Regions from separate parts of the Streptomyces sp. NPDC053474 genome, predicted to be linked through region 2. Evidence: riboswitches for the same ligand, from Rfam matches in the RefSeq annotation. Region 2 holds a riboswitch; each other region holds the start of a gene.
The links. A riboswitch is a leader RNA that binds a small molecule or an ion and turns the genes downstream of it on or off. The one in region 2 is predicted to bind cobalamin.
Positions count from the first base shown of each region.

Region 1: another riboswitch for cobalamin. It lies ahead of ACIG3E_RS11140 (ABC transporter substrate-binding protein); the one in region 2 lies ahead of metE (5-methyltetrahydropteroyltriglutamate--homocysteine S-methyltransferase).
Region 3: another riboswitch for cobalamin. It lies ahead of ACIG3E_RS00055 (ribonucleoside-diphosphate reductase subunit alpha); the one in region 2 lies ahead of metE (5-methyltetrahydropteroyltriglutamate--homocysteine S-methyltransferase).

Region 1 covers NZ_JBITXV010000004.1:275,773-280,728, forward strand. The annotation lists gene ACIG3E_RS11125 (hypothetical protein) at 1-600, opposite strand, end outside; gene ACIG3E_RS11130 (helix-turn-helix domain-containing protein) at 1,227-2,099, shown strand; gene ACIG3E_RS11135 (VOC family protein) at 2,105-2,551, shown strand; cobalamin riboswitch at 2,575-2,761, shown strand; gene ACIG3E_RS11140 (ABC transporter substrate-binding protein) at 2,910-3,926, shown strand; gene ACIG3E_RS11145 (FecCD family ABC transporter permease) at 3,923-4,956, shown strand, end outside.
Region 2 covers NZ_JBITXV010000006.1:302,223-307,178, reverse strand. The annotation lists gene ACIG3E_RS16715 (GNAT family N-acetyltransferase) at 1-422, opposite strand, end outside; gene tsaD (tRNA (adenosine(37)-N6)-threonylcarbamoyltransferase complex transferase subunit TsaD) at 422-1,486, opposite strand; cobalamin riboswitch at 1,612-1,829, shown strand; gene metE (5-methyltetrahydropteroyltriglutamate--homocysteine S-methyltransferase) at 1,991-4,315, shown strand; gene ACIG3E_RS16700 (TetR/AcrR family transcriptional regulator) at 4,361-4,930, opposite strand.
Region 3 covers NZ_JBITXV010000001.1:9,052-14,007, reverse strand. The annotation lists gene ACIG3E_RS00055 (ribonucleoside-diphosphate reductase subunit alpha) at 1-2,083, opposite strand, end outside; cobalamin riboswitch at 2,217-2,358, opposite strand; gene ACIG3E_RS00050 (hypothetical protein) at 2,622-3,257, opposite strand; gene mctP (monocarboxylate uptake permease MctP) at 3,326-4,945, opposite strand; gene ACIG3E_RS00040 (DUF3311 domain-containing protein) at 4,942-4,956, opposite strand, start outside.

The sequences.
Region 1 (4,956 bases), on a different contig from region 2:
GTCGAGCTGCTTCATGTAGCTGTCCTTGCGGTCGACCCACACGCGCACGCCCCCGTTCGCCACGTCCACCGAGTGGAAGAGCATCGGCCCGTCGCTCGACGGCGTGTCCCCGGCCACGAGGACGGGCTTCTTCCACTCGTCGATGTACGTGGAGATCGCCGCGGGCTTGCCCTGGTACCAGGTCAGCGGCGCCCACAGGTGCGGCGTCAGCTCATAGCGGGCGAGCCGCGCCCGGTCCCTCGGCCCGAAGCGGCCCTCGGCGATCTCCTTGCGGGAGCTGGTGACGCGGCCCGTCCTCGGGTCCTTGAGCTGGAGGCCGACGCCGATGACGTTGCGCGGCTTCACCCCGTACCCGTACGTGGGGTCGGCGAGCACCATCCGCACCAGGTCCTCGCTCGCGGCGCTCACCACGTACACCTCGATCCCGTGCGCGCGCAGCGCCCGGTACAGCTCCCGCATGCCGGGGGAGAACTCGGGGCGGTGGACCTCGGTCCGCGTCACCTTGCCGTTCTCGTAGTACGTCGCCGGGATCGGCCTGTCGTACGCGAGCAGTTCGTCGACGTACCCCTTGAGCGTCTTCAGCGTGAAGCCGGAGAAGATCTGCGCGGCCCAGGGAGCAGACCTGGTCGTCGACCTCGCAGAGGCGGTTGTAGTAGCTGTAGAGGCTCTCCTTGTGCGTGGCCGTGTCCTTGAACGGGATGACCTTCAGGGACGGGTCCATCGCCTTCCGGGTCAGGACGCCCTTCATCTCCAGGAACGGAAGCAGCGCCTCCTCCAGGTCGTTGCGGTACGTCGTGTTGTCCGCGTCGAAGACGGCGTACGCGCCCTTGTGGGCGTTCTTGGCGATGACCTCGCCGAGTTCGGCGGCCACCGGCTTCGGCCAGTGGGCGAGCCGGACGGGCGCGTCGGCCGGGCGCGCGTCGGCCGTGCCCGCGCCCGGCCACAGCACGCCGCCCGCGAACACCGCCGCCGCGAGCGCCCCCGCGAGCCCGAGGGCCGCCCGCCTGCCCCTGCCCTGTGCTCCGCCGCGTACTCGTACAGCCATGGTGTCCGTTCCTCGGATCCTCGGGAGAGATGCGCCGCCCCGTGCGGAGCGGCGGGACATGCTACGAGCGTGCCGTGGCGATTCCCATGATCGATGTCACCGTGCGTGGCGGGCATGGGACGCGGAGGAGCGGGTAGGTGAGGGCCCGCGCCCGGACCCCTCGTACGGTCACAATGGACGCATGGACACCGCCCGCCGCGAGTTCGTCCGCGCCCCGCTCCCGCCCGAGCAGGGCGGCAAGGTCGTGTCCGCCGTGGGCTACCGCACGAGCGGCGAGGCGCCGGGCCTGCACCGCGGCCTGCCGTCGCCGTATCTGACGCTGATCTTCTCGCTGGACGGGCCCGTCGTCACCGGCGCCACCGCGGAGCAGGCCACCGGGCCCGGCGCCGAGCGCACCGACATCGTCGTGGGCGGCCTGCACCAGAGCCCGGCGTACGTCGTGCAGCCCGAGCACCAGGCGGGCATCCAGCTCGCCGTGCACCCGCTCGCGGCCCGCTCGCTCCTCGGCCTCCCGGCCGCCGAGCTGACCGGGCGGCTCGTCACCGACGGCACGGACGTCCTCGGCCGGATCGCCGCCGACGTCCGCGAGCGGCTGTGCGAGGCCGACGGCTGGGACGAGCGGTTCGCCTGCCTCAACGCCTACTTGGCGCGCCGCGCCGCCGACGCCGGGCGCCGTGCGCCGGTGCGCCCCGAGGTCGCCGAGGCCTGGGCGTGGCTCGCCCGGCACCGGGGCGCGGGCACCCTGCGGGGCCTGGCCGCGCACGTCGCGCTCAGCGAGCGCCGCCTGACGGCCCTGTTCCGCGCCGAGACCGGCGTGACGCCCAAGCAGGCCGCCCGCCTGCTGCGCTTCCAGCACGCGAAGGCGCGGGTCGTGCGCGCGGTCGTCGCGGGCGCGCCCGCCGACCTCGCCCGCGTCGCCGCCGACTGCGGCTACTACGACCACTCTCACCTGGTGCGCGACTTCCGCCAGTACACAGGCGTGAGCCCGAGCGCCTGGCTGGCCGAGGAGTGCCGGAATATCCAAGCCGGGGGACACCGCGACGGCGAAGACTGAGGGCCATGAAAACCAACGAAGCGGTACAGAACGGCCACACTTCCCCGACCCCGCGCACCCCGGACGTCTGGCCCACCTTCCAGGCCCACGACGCCCCCGCCCTCATCGACTTCCTCGTCACCACCGTCGGCTTCCTGCGCACCGCCGTCTACGAGGACGGCGGCCGCGTCGCCCACGCCCAGCTCGACTGGCCCGAGGGCGGCGGCGTCATGCTCGGCTCGTACGACCCGGAGTCGGCCGAGTGGTGCCTCAAGCCGGGGACGTTCGGCGCGTACGTCGTCACCGACCACGTCGACGCCCTCTACGCCCGCCTCAAGGAGGCGGGCGTGACGGTCATCCGCGCGATCGAGGACCAGCCGTACGGCAGCCGCGAGTTCGCCGTCGCCGACCCGGAGGGCAACAAGTGGTCCTTCGGCACCTACCGCGGCGAACCCCGCCCCGAGCAGGGGTGACGTCCTTACGGCCCGCGGCGGGGTGATAGCTTGCGCACGCCAGTCGCGCCCGCACCCGGGCCAGGGAATCCGGTGGGAATCCGGAACTGACGCGCAGCGGTGAGGGGGACGGGCGGGACCAGCGGCCACTGGATGTCACCGACATCCGGGAAGGCGGCCCCGCCCGGACGAACCCGAGTCCGAAGACCTGCTGGCACCGCCGACCGCGCGCCGGGCGGCGGGGTTTCGCCGACCAGGCTCCGCGCATGAGCCATGAGACCCGGGAAGTCCTGTGCCTCCTTACGCCCCTCGCGCACCCCGCGCGGCCGCCCGTCCCCGCACCACCGCCCCCGGTGCCCGCTCCGGTCCGGGGGCGCGCCTGACCGCGCTGCTCGCGGCGGGCGGCCTGCTCCTGCTCACCGCCTGCGGCGGCGGCTCGGCGAAGCGGCAGGACGAGGGGGCCAAGGCCCCCGGCTACCCGGTGACCGTCACCTCCTGCGGCGAGAAGGCCGAGGTCACGGCCCCGCCGAAGCGGGCGGTCTCCCTCGACCAGGGCTCCACGGAGATCCTGCTCTCCCTCGGCCTCGCCGACCGCATGGCGGGCACCGGCACCTGGACCGACCCGGTCCTGCCCCGCCTGAAGAAGCAGAACGCGAAGGTCGAGCGCCTCGCCGACCGCTACCCGTCCCTGGAGAAGGTCCTCTCCAAGGAGCCGGACTTCGTCAGCGCGTCGTTCCTCTACACCGTCGGCAAGGGCGGCGTCGCCGACCGCGCCAAGTTCACCGAGCTCGGCGTCCCCGTCTACGTCTCGCCCACCGACTGCGCGGGCAAGGACAACGGCGGCGACGGCGACGGCACCCGCACCAAGACGCTCACCATGGACACCGTCTACGGCGAGATCCGCGACCTGGCCCGGGTCTTCCACGTCCAGGCCCGCGGCGAGCGCCTCGTCGCCGACCTCAAGTCCCGCGTCACCAAGGCGAAGCGGACGCTCAAGTCGTCCGACGCGTCCGTCCTGTACTGGTTCTCCGACTCCAAGGCGCCCTACATCGCGGGCTGCTGCGGCGCGCCCGGCGTCATCACCCGCGCCCTCGGCGTCCGCAACGTCTTCGCCGACACGCGCGCCGAGTGGCCCCAGATCAACTGGGAGACCGTGGCCGACCGCGACCCGGACGTCCTCGTCATCGGCGACCTCACCCGCAGGGCCCAGTCGGCCGAGAGCGCCCGCCAAAAGATCAGGTTCCTGGAGTCCAACCCCGTCACGAAGAACCTCACGGCCGTGAAGAAGAAGCGGTACGTGCTGCTCAGCGGCCAGGCCCTCAACCCGACGATCCGCACGGTCGACGGCATCGAACAAGTCGCGGCGGGGCTGCGCGCGTTCGGCCTGGCGCGGTGAGCACCGCCGTGCGCGAGCGGACGCGCGGCTCCCGGCGCGGACGCCACGGCGCCGGGCGCGCGGCGCTGCTGTGGGCGGCGGGCCTGGTGGCCCTGCCGCTGTCGGTGGCCGTCGCCGGCACCATCGGCCCGGCCGACATCTCCGTACCGGACGTCTGGGCGGCGGTGGCCGCCCACCTCGGCTGGGGCGAGGCCGAGCTCACCCCGCTGCGCGACGGCATCGTGTGGAACCTGCGCATGCCGCGCACCCTGCTCGCGGGCGTCTGCGGGGCGGGCCTCGCCGTGTGCGGCGCGGTCCTCCAGTCGCTGCTGCGCAATCCGCTCGCCGACCCCTTCGTGCTCGGCGTGTCCTCGGGGGCGTCCACGGGCGCGGTGGCGGTGGTGGTCCTCGGGGTCGGCGGGGGAGCGGTGTCGGTCTCCGGCGGGGCCTTCGTCGGCGCCCTGTGCGCGTTCGGCTTCGTGCTGCTCCTGAGCCAGGCGCTGGGCGCCACGACGGACCGCGTGGTCCTGTCCGGGGTCGCGGCCATGCAGCTCTTCTCCTCCCTCACCTCCTTCGTCATCCTGACGGCCGCCGACGCGGAGACGACGCGCGGCGTCCTGTTCTGGCTGCTCGGCTCGTTGAGCGGGGCGGACTGGACGGACGTGGCGGTGTGCGCGGCGGTCCTCGCCGTGGCCCTGGTGATCTGTCTGTCCCGGGCCCACACCCTCGACGCGTTCGCCTTCGGCCAGGACGCGGCGGCCGCCCTGGGCGTGCACGTCACCCGGGTCCGGCTGCTCCTGCTGTGCACCACGGCCCTGCTCACGGCCGCCCTGGTCAGCGCCGCCGGGGCCATCGGCTTCGTCGGCCTGACCCTGCCGCACGCGGCCCGCGTGCTCGTCGGCCCGCGCCACGCCCGCCTGCTGCCGGTGACGGCCCTGACCGGCGCGGTCTTCCTCATCTGGGTGGACACCCTGGCCCGTACGCTCCTGGACCCGCAGGAGGTGCCGGTCGGGGTGGTCACGTCGCTGATCGGCGTCCCCGCGTTCGTGGC
Region 2 (4,956 bases):
AGCCAGCAGCGGGCGTCGGGCGCGTCGCGCGTGACCGCTGCGAGGAGCGTACGGCCGAGTCCGCGCCCGTGCGCGCCGGGCGCGACGGCGAGTTCGTCGACCTCCAGGCCGCCGCACAGCCAGGCGGCGGCGCGCTCCGCGCCGAGCGCGGCGGTGACGCGCGGGTAGGAGCGGGTGCCGGGCAGCGGGGTGCTCGACGTCCAGGCCGTGGCGAAGCCGAGCACCCGCTCGCCGTTGAGGGCGACGGCGCCCGCGAAGCCGGGCCGGGCGGTGTCGGCCGCGAGGCGCGTCAGATAGCCGTCGGCCTCGGCGGGCTCCGCGTGCCAGGGCGGCTCGGCGAACGCGGCGGCGTAGACCGCGCGGATGCCCTCGCGGTGGGCGAGCAGGCCGGGGCCCGCGAGGCGGTGCACGACGGCGGCCATCAGGCGGCCCTCGCGACGCGGGCGGTGGGGTGCAGCGCGGCGTACTCCAGCGGCGCCGAGGGGTCGATGGACACGTCGAGGGGCGCGGGCTCGGCGCCCGCGCGCACCAGGAGGTCGCCCACGGCGGCGATCATCGCGCCGTTGTCGGTGCACAGGCCAAGGGGCGGGACGCGCAGGGTGATCCCCGCGGCCCGGCAGCGCTCCTCGGCGAGGGCCCGCACCCGGGAGTTGGCGGCGACGCCGCCGACGACCACGAGGGTGCCCACGCCGTGCGCGGTGCAGGCCGCGACCGCCTTGCGGGTCAGGACGTCGGCCACGGCCTCCTGGAGCGCGGCGGCCCCGTCGGCGACCGGCAGTTCGCCGCCCCGGTGGCGCTCGGCCCAGCGGGCCGCGGCGGTCTTCAGGCCGGAGAACGAGAAGGCGTACGGATCGTCGCGCGGCCCGGTCAGCGGGCGCGGGAAGGCCACCGCGTCCGGCGAGCCCGCGCGGGCCGCGCGGTCGACGGCGGGGCCGCCCGGGTAGGGCAGGCCGAAGACGCGGGCCACCTTGTCGAAGCACTCCCCCGCCGCGTCGTCCATGGTGTCGCCCAGGTGCGTGAGGGGGTCCCGGGCGAGGTCGCGCACGAGCAGCAGCGAGGTGTGGCCGCCGGAGACGATGAGGACCACGCACGGGTCGGGCAGCGGCCCGTGCTCCAGGGTGTCGGCGGCGACGTGCCCGGCCAGGTGGTGCACGCCGTACAGCGGTACGTCGAGCGCGTACGCGAGGCCCTTCGCCCCGGCGAGGCCGACCTGGAGGGCGCCGGAGAGCCCGGGACCGGTCGTCACGGCCACGGCGCCGATGTCGCCGAGCCGCAGCCCCGCCCGGTCGAGGGCGCGGCGGACCACCGGGTTCAGCGCGTGCACGTGGGCGCGGGCGGCGATCTCGGGGACGACGCCGCCGAAGCGGGCGTGCTCGTCCATGCTGGACGCGACGGCGTGCCCGAGCAGCCGCCCGCCGCGCACGAGACCCGCCCCGGTCTCGTCGCACGAAGACTCGATCCCCAGAACGATCCGAGGGGGTGCCATGCGTGTACTCCCGCTTCTTCCGCGTGCCGACCGATCCAGCTACTGCGCAGCCATAGTAATTGCAAACACTGTGCAATAAGCCGCGCCCGCCCTCTCCCCCCTCCCCTGGACAGGGGTTCATCACCTACGCTTGCGGCGCGACTGGTTCGTCCTGCCCGCCAGGCAGTGGCGTCGTAAGAGGGAACCCGGTGGGAATCCGGGACTGCCCCGCAGCGGTGAGTGGGAACGACCGCCGTCATACGCACTGGGTCCGGCACGGACCCGGGAAGCGACGGCCAGTAGGTGACCTCCTCGGAGGTCTCGCCCGCGAGTCCGAAGACCTGCCCGTTGCCCGTGCGCGCCCCGGCGTGCGCGGCTCACCGGTGACCTCGTGGGCGGGTCGGCGTACACATCGGGCACAGGCGCGCGGCCATCGACGGCCGCGGCCGGTCGGCCGGTCTGTTCCTCCTTCGCGCTCCCGATCGTCCCGGGACCCATACGACATTGCTCGCGAAGGAGAGTTCTGTGACAGACAAGTCCGCAGCCGCGGCGGCACGGGCCACCGTGTACGGCTACCCCCGTCAGGGCGCAGACCGGGAGTTGAAGAAGGCCGTCGAGGGCTACTGGAAGGGCCGCGTGAGCGCCGAGGGCCTGCGGGAGACGGCGGCCCTGCTGCGCCGCACGAACTGGGAGCAGCTCGCGGACGCCGGTGTCCACGAGGTCCCGACCGGCGACTTCTCGTACTACGACCACGTCCTGGACACCAGCGTGATGGTCGGCGCGATCCCCGCCCGGCACCGCGCCGCCGTCGCGGCGGACCCGCTGGACGGCTACTTCGCGATGGCCCGGGGCACCGCGGAGGTGGCGCCCCTCGAAATGACCAAGTGGTTCGACACCAACTACCACTACCTGGTGCCGGAGCTGGGCCCGGACACGGTCTTCGCGGCGGACGCGACGAAGCAGGTCGCCGAGGTGAAGGAGGCGCTCGCGCTCGGCCTCGCCGCGCGCCCCGTGCTCGTCGGCCCGGTCACCTATCTGCTGCTCGCCAAGCCCGCGCCGGACGTCGACCCGGGCTTCGAGCCGCTGACCCTCCTGGACCGGCTGCTTCCCGTGTACGCGGAGGTCCTCGCCGACCTGCGGGCGGCGGGCGCCGCCTGGGTGCAGCTGGACGAGCCCGCGCTCGTCCAGGACCGCACGCCCGCCGACCTGAACGCGGCGGCCCGCGCCTACCGCGACCTGGGCGCGCTCGACGACCGCCCGAAGCTGCTCGTCGCCTCCTACTTCGACCGGCTCGGCGAGGCGCTCCCGGTGCTCGCCAAGGCGCCCGTCGACGGACTGGCCGTCGACTTCACGGGGCCCGCCGCCGCCAACCTCGACGACCTCGCGCGGGCGGGCGGCCTGCCCGGCAAGCGCCTGGTCGCGGGGGTCGTCGACGGGCGCAACATCTGGATCAACAACCTGGAGAAGTCCCTCAGCACCCTCGGCACCCTGCTCGGGCTCGCCGACCGCGTGGACGTCGCCGCCTCCTGCTCCCTGCTGCACGTGCCGCTGGACGCCGCCGTCGAGCGCGACATCGACCCGCAGGTCGCCCGCTGGCTCGCCTTCGCCCGGCAGAAGACGACCGAGCTGGTCACCCTGGCCCGCGGGCTGTCCCAGGGCCCGGACACCATCGCCGCCGAACTCGCCGCGAACCGCGCCGACCTGGCGTCGCGGGCGGGCTCCGCGCTCACCCACGACCCGGCGGTGCGCGAGCGCGCCGCCGCCGCGACCCCCGCCGACGCCCGGCGCGCGCAGCCCTATCCGGAGCGGGCCGCCGCGCAGCGCGCGAGCCTGGGCCTGCCGCTGCTCCCGACGACCACCATCGGCTCGTTCCCGCAGACCACCGAGTTGCGAACGGCCCGCGCCGACCTGCGCGCGGGCCGGATCGACGCGGCCCAGTACGAGGAGCGCATCGAGTCCGAGATCCAGGCGGTGCTCGCCTTCCAGGAGAAGGCGGGCATCGACGTCCTGGTGCACGGCGAGCCCGAGCGCAACGACATGGTCCAGTACTTCGCCGAGCAGCTCACCGGCTATCTGGCGACCCGGCACGGCTGGGTCCAGTCGTACGGCACGCGCTATGTGCGGCCGCCGGTGCTCGCCGGTGACATCTCGCGCCCGCAGCCGATGACGGTGCGCTGGACCTCGTACGCGAACGCGCTCACCGACCGGCCGGTCAAGGGCATGCTGACCGGGCCGGTGACCATGCTCGCGTGGTCGTTCGTCCGCGACGACCAGCCGCTCGGCGACACCGCGCGCCAGGTGGCGCTCGCCCTGCGCGACGAGGTGAACGACCTGGAGGCGGCGGGCACGTCGGTGATCCAGGTCGACGAGCCCGCGCTGCGCGAGACGCTGCCCCTGCGCGCCGCGGACCGGGCCGCGTACCTGCGGTGGGCGACGGAGTCCTTCCGGCTCACCACGAGCGGCGTGCGGCCCGAGACGCAGATCCACACCCACATGTGCTACGCGGAGTTCGGCGACGTCCTCCAGGCCATCGACGACCTCGACGCGGACGTCATCAGCCTGGAGGCGGCCCGCTCGCACATGCGGGTCGCGGACGAGCTGGCCGCCGCGGGCTATCCGCGCGAGGTGGGGCCCGGCGTGTACGACATCCACTCGCCGCGGGTGCCGGGCTCCGACGAGGCGGCCGCCCTGCTGCGCAAGGGACTTGAGGCCATCCCGGCCGGGCGGCTGTGGGTCAACCCGGACTGCGGCCTGAAGACGCGCGGCTGGCCGGAGACCCGGGCGTCCCTGGAGAACCTGGTCGCCGCCGCGCGGCAGGTCCGGGCGGAGCTGACGGCGCGGGAGTCCTGACGCGCGCCGCCCGGGGGCCGGGGCGCCCCGGCCCCCGGGCGGTGCTCAGCGGGCGTTCGAGGTGAGGACCGCGTCCACGAGGTCGCGCGCGAACTCCGGTGCCAGGCCGTCCGGCCGGAACAGGATCCGGAACAGCAGCGGCGCGACCACGTGGTCCATGACGGCCTCGCGCTCCGGCAGCCCCCGCTCGCCCCGCTCGGCGGCGCGGGCCAGGAGCAGGTCGATGTGCTCGGCGGAGTAGTCCGAGCAGCGGCTCGCGTTGCCGCTCTCGGGGTCGCCGAGGAGCGCGTCGCGCAGATAGGCGCGGCCCGGCGCCGACGACATCTCCTCCAGGAAGTGCTCGGCCCACGCCGTCAGGTCGGCGCGGAAGCCGCCGTGGTCCGCGGGGTCCGCCTCGGGCCGCAGCCGCTCGACCGCGACGTCCGACAGGAGTTCCTGGAGGTCGCCCCAGCGGCGGTAGACCGTGGACGGCGTGACCCCGGCCCGCGCCGCGACCAGCGGGACGGTCAGGGCCGCGCGGCCCTGCTCCGCCTCCAGCTCGCGCACGGCGGCGTGCACGGACGCCTGCACCCGGGCGCTGCGCCCGCCGGGTCGGGCCATGGGCCTGGGACTCATGCCGTTCACCTTAACGCGCATTCCTA
Region 3 (4,956 bases), on a different contig from region 2:
CGTCGGCGGGCACCCAGGTGAAGCCCTGCACCGAGCCGTTGGACTCGCGCAGCGCCTCACGGGTCTGCGCGTCCCAGACGCCGAGCTCCTTGAGGTCCTGCACCAGGTAGGAGTTCACCTGGAGGAACTCGCCGGACAGCGTCTCGCGCTTGAAGAGGTTGGAGACCTGCGGCTCGATGCACTCGTAGACGCCCGCGATGGACGCGATGGTGGCCGTCGGGGCGATGGCCAGGAGCAGCGAGTTGCGCATGCCGACCTTGCCGATGCGCGTCCGCAGGGCCTCCCAGCGCTCGGGCCAGGCCCGCTCTGTCTCGTAGTGGTCGGGGTGCAGGACGCCGCGGGCCGTGCGGGTCTTCTCCCAGGCGGGCAGCGGCCCGTGGCGCTCGGCGAGGTCCGCGGACGCCTCGTACGCGGCGAGCATGATCCGCTCGGCGATCCGCGTGGACAGGGCCTTGGCCTCGGCCGAGTCGAAGGGCAGCCGCAGCTGGAAGAAGACGTCCTGCAGGCCCATGGCGCCCAGGCCCACCGGGCGCCACTTGGCGTTGGAGTTCCCGGCCTGCTCGGTCGGGTAGAAGTTGATGTCGACGACGCGGTCGAGGAACGTCACGGCGGTGCGGACGGTGGCGTCCAGGCGCTCCCAGTCGATGTCCCCGTCGGCCACGAAGGCCCCGAGGTTCACCGAGCCGAGGTTGCACACGGCCGTCTCGCCGTCGTTCGTGACCTCCAGGATCTCCGTGCACAGGTTGGAGGAGTGCACGGTGTGGCCGGGCTCGGCGGTCTGGTTGGCGGTGCGGTTGGAGGTGTCCTTGAAGGTCATCCAGCCGTTGCCGGTCTGCGCGAGGGTGCGCATCATGCGGCCGTACAGATCGCGGGCGGGCATGGTCTTCTGCGCCAGGCCCCTGGCCTCGGCCGCGCGGTACGCCGTGTCGAACTCCTCGCCCCACAGGTCGACGAGCTCGGGCACGTCGGCGGGGGAGAACAGCGACCACTCCTGGTCGGCGGCGACCCGGCGCATGAACTCGTCCGGGATCCAGTGCGCCAGGTTCAGGTTGTGGGTGCGCCGGGCGTCCTCGCCGGTGTTGTCCCGCAGCTCCAGGAACTCCTCGATGTCGGAGTGCCAGGTCTCCAGGTAGACGGCGGCGGCGCCCTTGCGGCGGCCGCCCTGGTTCACGGCGGCGACGGAGGCGTCGAGCGTCTTCAGGAACGGCACGATGCCGTTGGAGTGGCCGTTCGTGCCGCGGATCAGCGAACCGCGCGAGCGGATGCGGGAGTACGACAGGCCGATGCCGCCCGCGTGCTTCGACAGGCGCGCCACCTGGTGGTAGCGGTCGTAGATCGAGTCCAGCTCGTCGAGCGGCGAGTCGAGCAGGTAGCAGCTCGACATCTGCGGGTGGCGGGTGCCGGAGTTGAAGAGCGTCGGCGACGACGGCAGGTAGTCGAGGCGGCTCATCAGGCCGTACAGCGCGGCGACCTCGTCGAGCGCGCGCACGGAGTCGTCCTCGGCGAGACCGGTGGCCACGCGCAGCATGAAGTGCTGCGGGGTCTCGATGACCTTGCGGGTGATCGGGTGGCGCAGCAGATAGCGGCTGTGCAGCGTGCGCAGGCCGAAGTAGCCGAAGCGGCGGTCGGCGCCGTCGGCGAGCGCGGCCTCCACCAGGGCGTCCAGACGGGGGCCGTGCAGGGCCGCGAAGTCGGCGGTGCGGTCGGCGATCAGGCCCTCGCGGTGGCCGACCGCGACGGACTCGGAGAACGACGTGACGCCCTGCGAGGCGGCCTCCTCGCGGATGCCGATCGTCAGGAGCCGGGCGGCGAGCCGGGAGTACGCGGGGTCCTCGGAGATGAGTCCGGCGGCCGCCTCGGTGGCGAGCTCCCGCAACTCCGCCTCGTCGGCCTTCGCCGAGCGGCCGCGCAGCGCGGCCGCGGCGACGCGTCCGGGGTCGGCGTCGGGAAGGTCGGCGGTGAGGTCGGTCAGGGTGCGCAGCAGGGCGGCGCCGGGCCCGTCGGTGGACGGGGCGGACTGCTCGGCGTGCTGCTGACCGGCTTCGGCCTGCGCTGACGCGGGCTCGGCGGGCGCGATGGTCACGTGGTGCTCTCCCTCGCTCGGCTCTGGGCATCGAGGCAGGCGAGGGCACACGGGCGCGACCGCGCGAGGCGGTACGTACGCCGCGTCCACCAGCCCATGTCCACGAGGCCCGGACGTCTGCACCCGGGCCGGGCGGCACGGGTGCGCTGTCGGCAGGTCCTCGGACTTTGTGGGTACGCAAATGCGCACACGTACACCGTTGCGGGACAGTTCCGGACTTCCACCGGATTCCCCTGCGGCGACAGCGAGGACGAGCATACATCTTGTGCCGGGTTTCGGTGGCGCCCCTAGATGTTGTGTCGGAGGTGACCGTTCCCTCACGGGGTGTGGTCGCTCGGGAGCGCGTCTGAGCGTCAACGCGCCGGGGAGGAAGGGCGGGCCGGGGGCCGGGTCCGGAGCGGGGTGGGGAGAGCCTGGCGCGGGGGCGGGGAGGGCCCGCGCGGGGCCCGGCGCGGGCCGGTGCGCCGGTGGGTCGGTCGCCCGCGCCTGGCGGGTCAGTCGCCCGCGCCTGGTGGGTCGGCCGCCCGCGCCCGATGGGTCAGCCGCCCGCGCCCGGCGGGTCCTGCGGCGCGCCGTCGCCCTCGGGCGGCAGGTCGCCGCGCTCCACGGGGCGGCCCGTGTCGCCGCCGTCCGTGGGCAGGCCCTCGGGGTCGGCCGTCTCGGGCAGGGTCGCGTCGAGTTCGCGGTCGTCGGCGCGGTGGGCGGCCTCGGCGGCGGCGCGCAGCACCTCGCGGCTCACCGCGTCGCGGTCGGCGGCGAGCTGGACGCGCAGCCCGTTCTCCGTACGGACGTACTCGTGCCGGGAGCCCGTGACGCGGTACCAGCCCTTGCCGTCCTTCTCGCAGCGCGTGGCGACGGGCCGGACCGTGCGGCAGTTCCCGTCGGTGACGGTGCCCCGGTCGACGGAGAGCGTGAGCTGCGCGCCGCCCTCGTCCCGTACGTAGGTGGACTGGAAGCCGTAGTCGCCGATCACGCCCACCGACTGCCGTGCCAGCTCGAAGCCGTCGGCCTCCGTCACGTAGACGTGCTCCACGACGGTCTGCGCCGCCTCGGCGCGGGCCTTCAGCTCGGCGCGGTCCGGCGGTGCCGCGCTGTCGAGGCTGTCCGAGCCGCAGCCGGTGAGGGCGAGCGGCGCGAGGAACAGGGCCGGGAGGAGGCGGCGGGAACGTCTCATGCGCACATCCTTTCGCATGCGTCCGCCGTCGTGCCCCGCCCGGCCCTGTCGGTGCGTACTGCCACGGCTCAGTGGCCCGCCCCCACCTTGGGCAGCTCGACGGCCACGCCCCGGTCACCGGCGTCGGCCGTGTAGTCCTCGGGGGAGGTCTCGTCGACGCCGTCGGGGGCCTTGAACGCCTTCAGGGCGAAGGTGAGGACGACCGTCACGACCACGTTCAGGACGAACGCCGTCAGGCCGATGTAGCCGATCTCGCCGATGCCCGGGATCTCCTTGGAGGACCCGCCGAAGTGCTTCTGCGTGGGCGAGGCCACGCCGTACGCGGCCACCGTCCCGTAGACCATGCCGACCGCCCACCCGGCGAGCAGCGCCCACCGGTGGAACCACCGCGTGAACAGGCCGCCGACGAGCGCGGGCATGGTCTGCAGGATCCAGATGCCGCCCAGGAGCTGGAAGTTGATGGCGACGGTCTTGTCCATGGTGAGCACGAAGGCGAGGGCGCCCACCTTCACCAGGAGCGAGACCAGCTTGGAGACCTTGGTCTCCTGCTCGGGCGTCGCGTCGGGCTTGAGGAAGTCCTTGTAGATGTTGCGCGTGAAGAGGTTCGCGGCCGCGATGGACATGATGGCGGCGGGCACGAGCGCGCCGATGCCGATGGCCGCGAAGGCCACGCCGGTGAACCAGTCGGGGAACATGTCCTCGAACAGCTGCGGGATCGCCAGCTGTCCGTTGTCGACCTTCACCCCGGCCGCGATCGCCATGAACCCGAGCAGCGCGAGCAGGCCCAGCATCAGCGAGTACAGCGGCAGGATGGTGGTGTTGCGGCGGATCACGTCCCGGCTGCGCGAGGACAGCGTCGCGGTGATCGAGTGCGGGTACATGAAGAGCGCGAGCGCCGAGCCGAGCGCCAGGGTCGCGTACGTCCAGGTCCCCGCGTCCCCGGGCACGAGCGCGCCGACGGGCTTGCCGGTCGCCTCGTTGGTCGCCGAGAACTTCTCGCTCGCCGCGTGGAAGACGTCGTCGAACCCGCCCAGTTTGATCGGGATGTAGATGATGGCCACCACGATCACGATGTAGATCAGGGTGTCCTTCACGAACGCGATCAGCGCCGGGGCCCTCAGGCCCGAGGAGTAGGTGTACGCGGCGAGCACGCCGAAGGCGATGAGCAGCGGCAGGTCCTTGACGAACCAGTTGGTGTCGTCGCCGCCGCCGACGCCCATCACGTCCAGGACGGCCTGGATGCCGACGAGTTGGAGCGCGATGTAGGGCATCGTCGCGAGGATGCCGGTGACGGCCACCGCGAGCGAGAGCCCCTTGGAGCCGAAGCGCCCGCGCACGAAGTCGGACGTGGTCACATAGCCGTGCTTGTGCGAGACCGACCAGAGCCGGGGCAGGAAGGTGAAGATCAGCGGATAGACGAGGATGGTGTACGGCACCGCGAAGAACCCGGCGGCACCCGCCGCGTAGATCGCCGCGGGCACGGCCACGAAGGTGTACGCCGTGTAGAGGTCGCCGCCGAGCAGGAACCACGTCACCCAGGTGCCGAACGACCGGCCGCCGAGGCCCCATTCGTCGAGGCTGTCGCTCTCGGCCCGGCGCCAGCGGGCGGCGAGGAAGCCCATGACGGTGACCGCGAGGAAGAAGAAGATGAAGACGGCGAGCGCGACGCCGTTCACGCCGTCGTTCATGAGCGCGCACC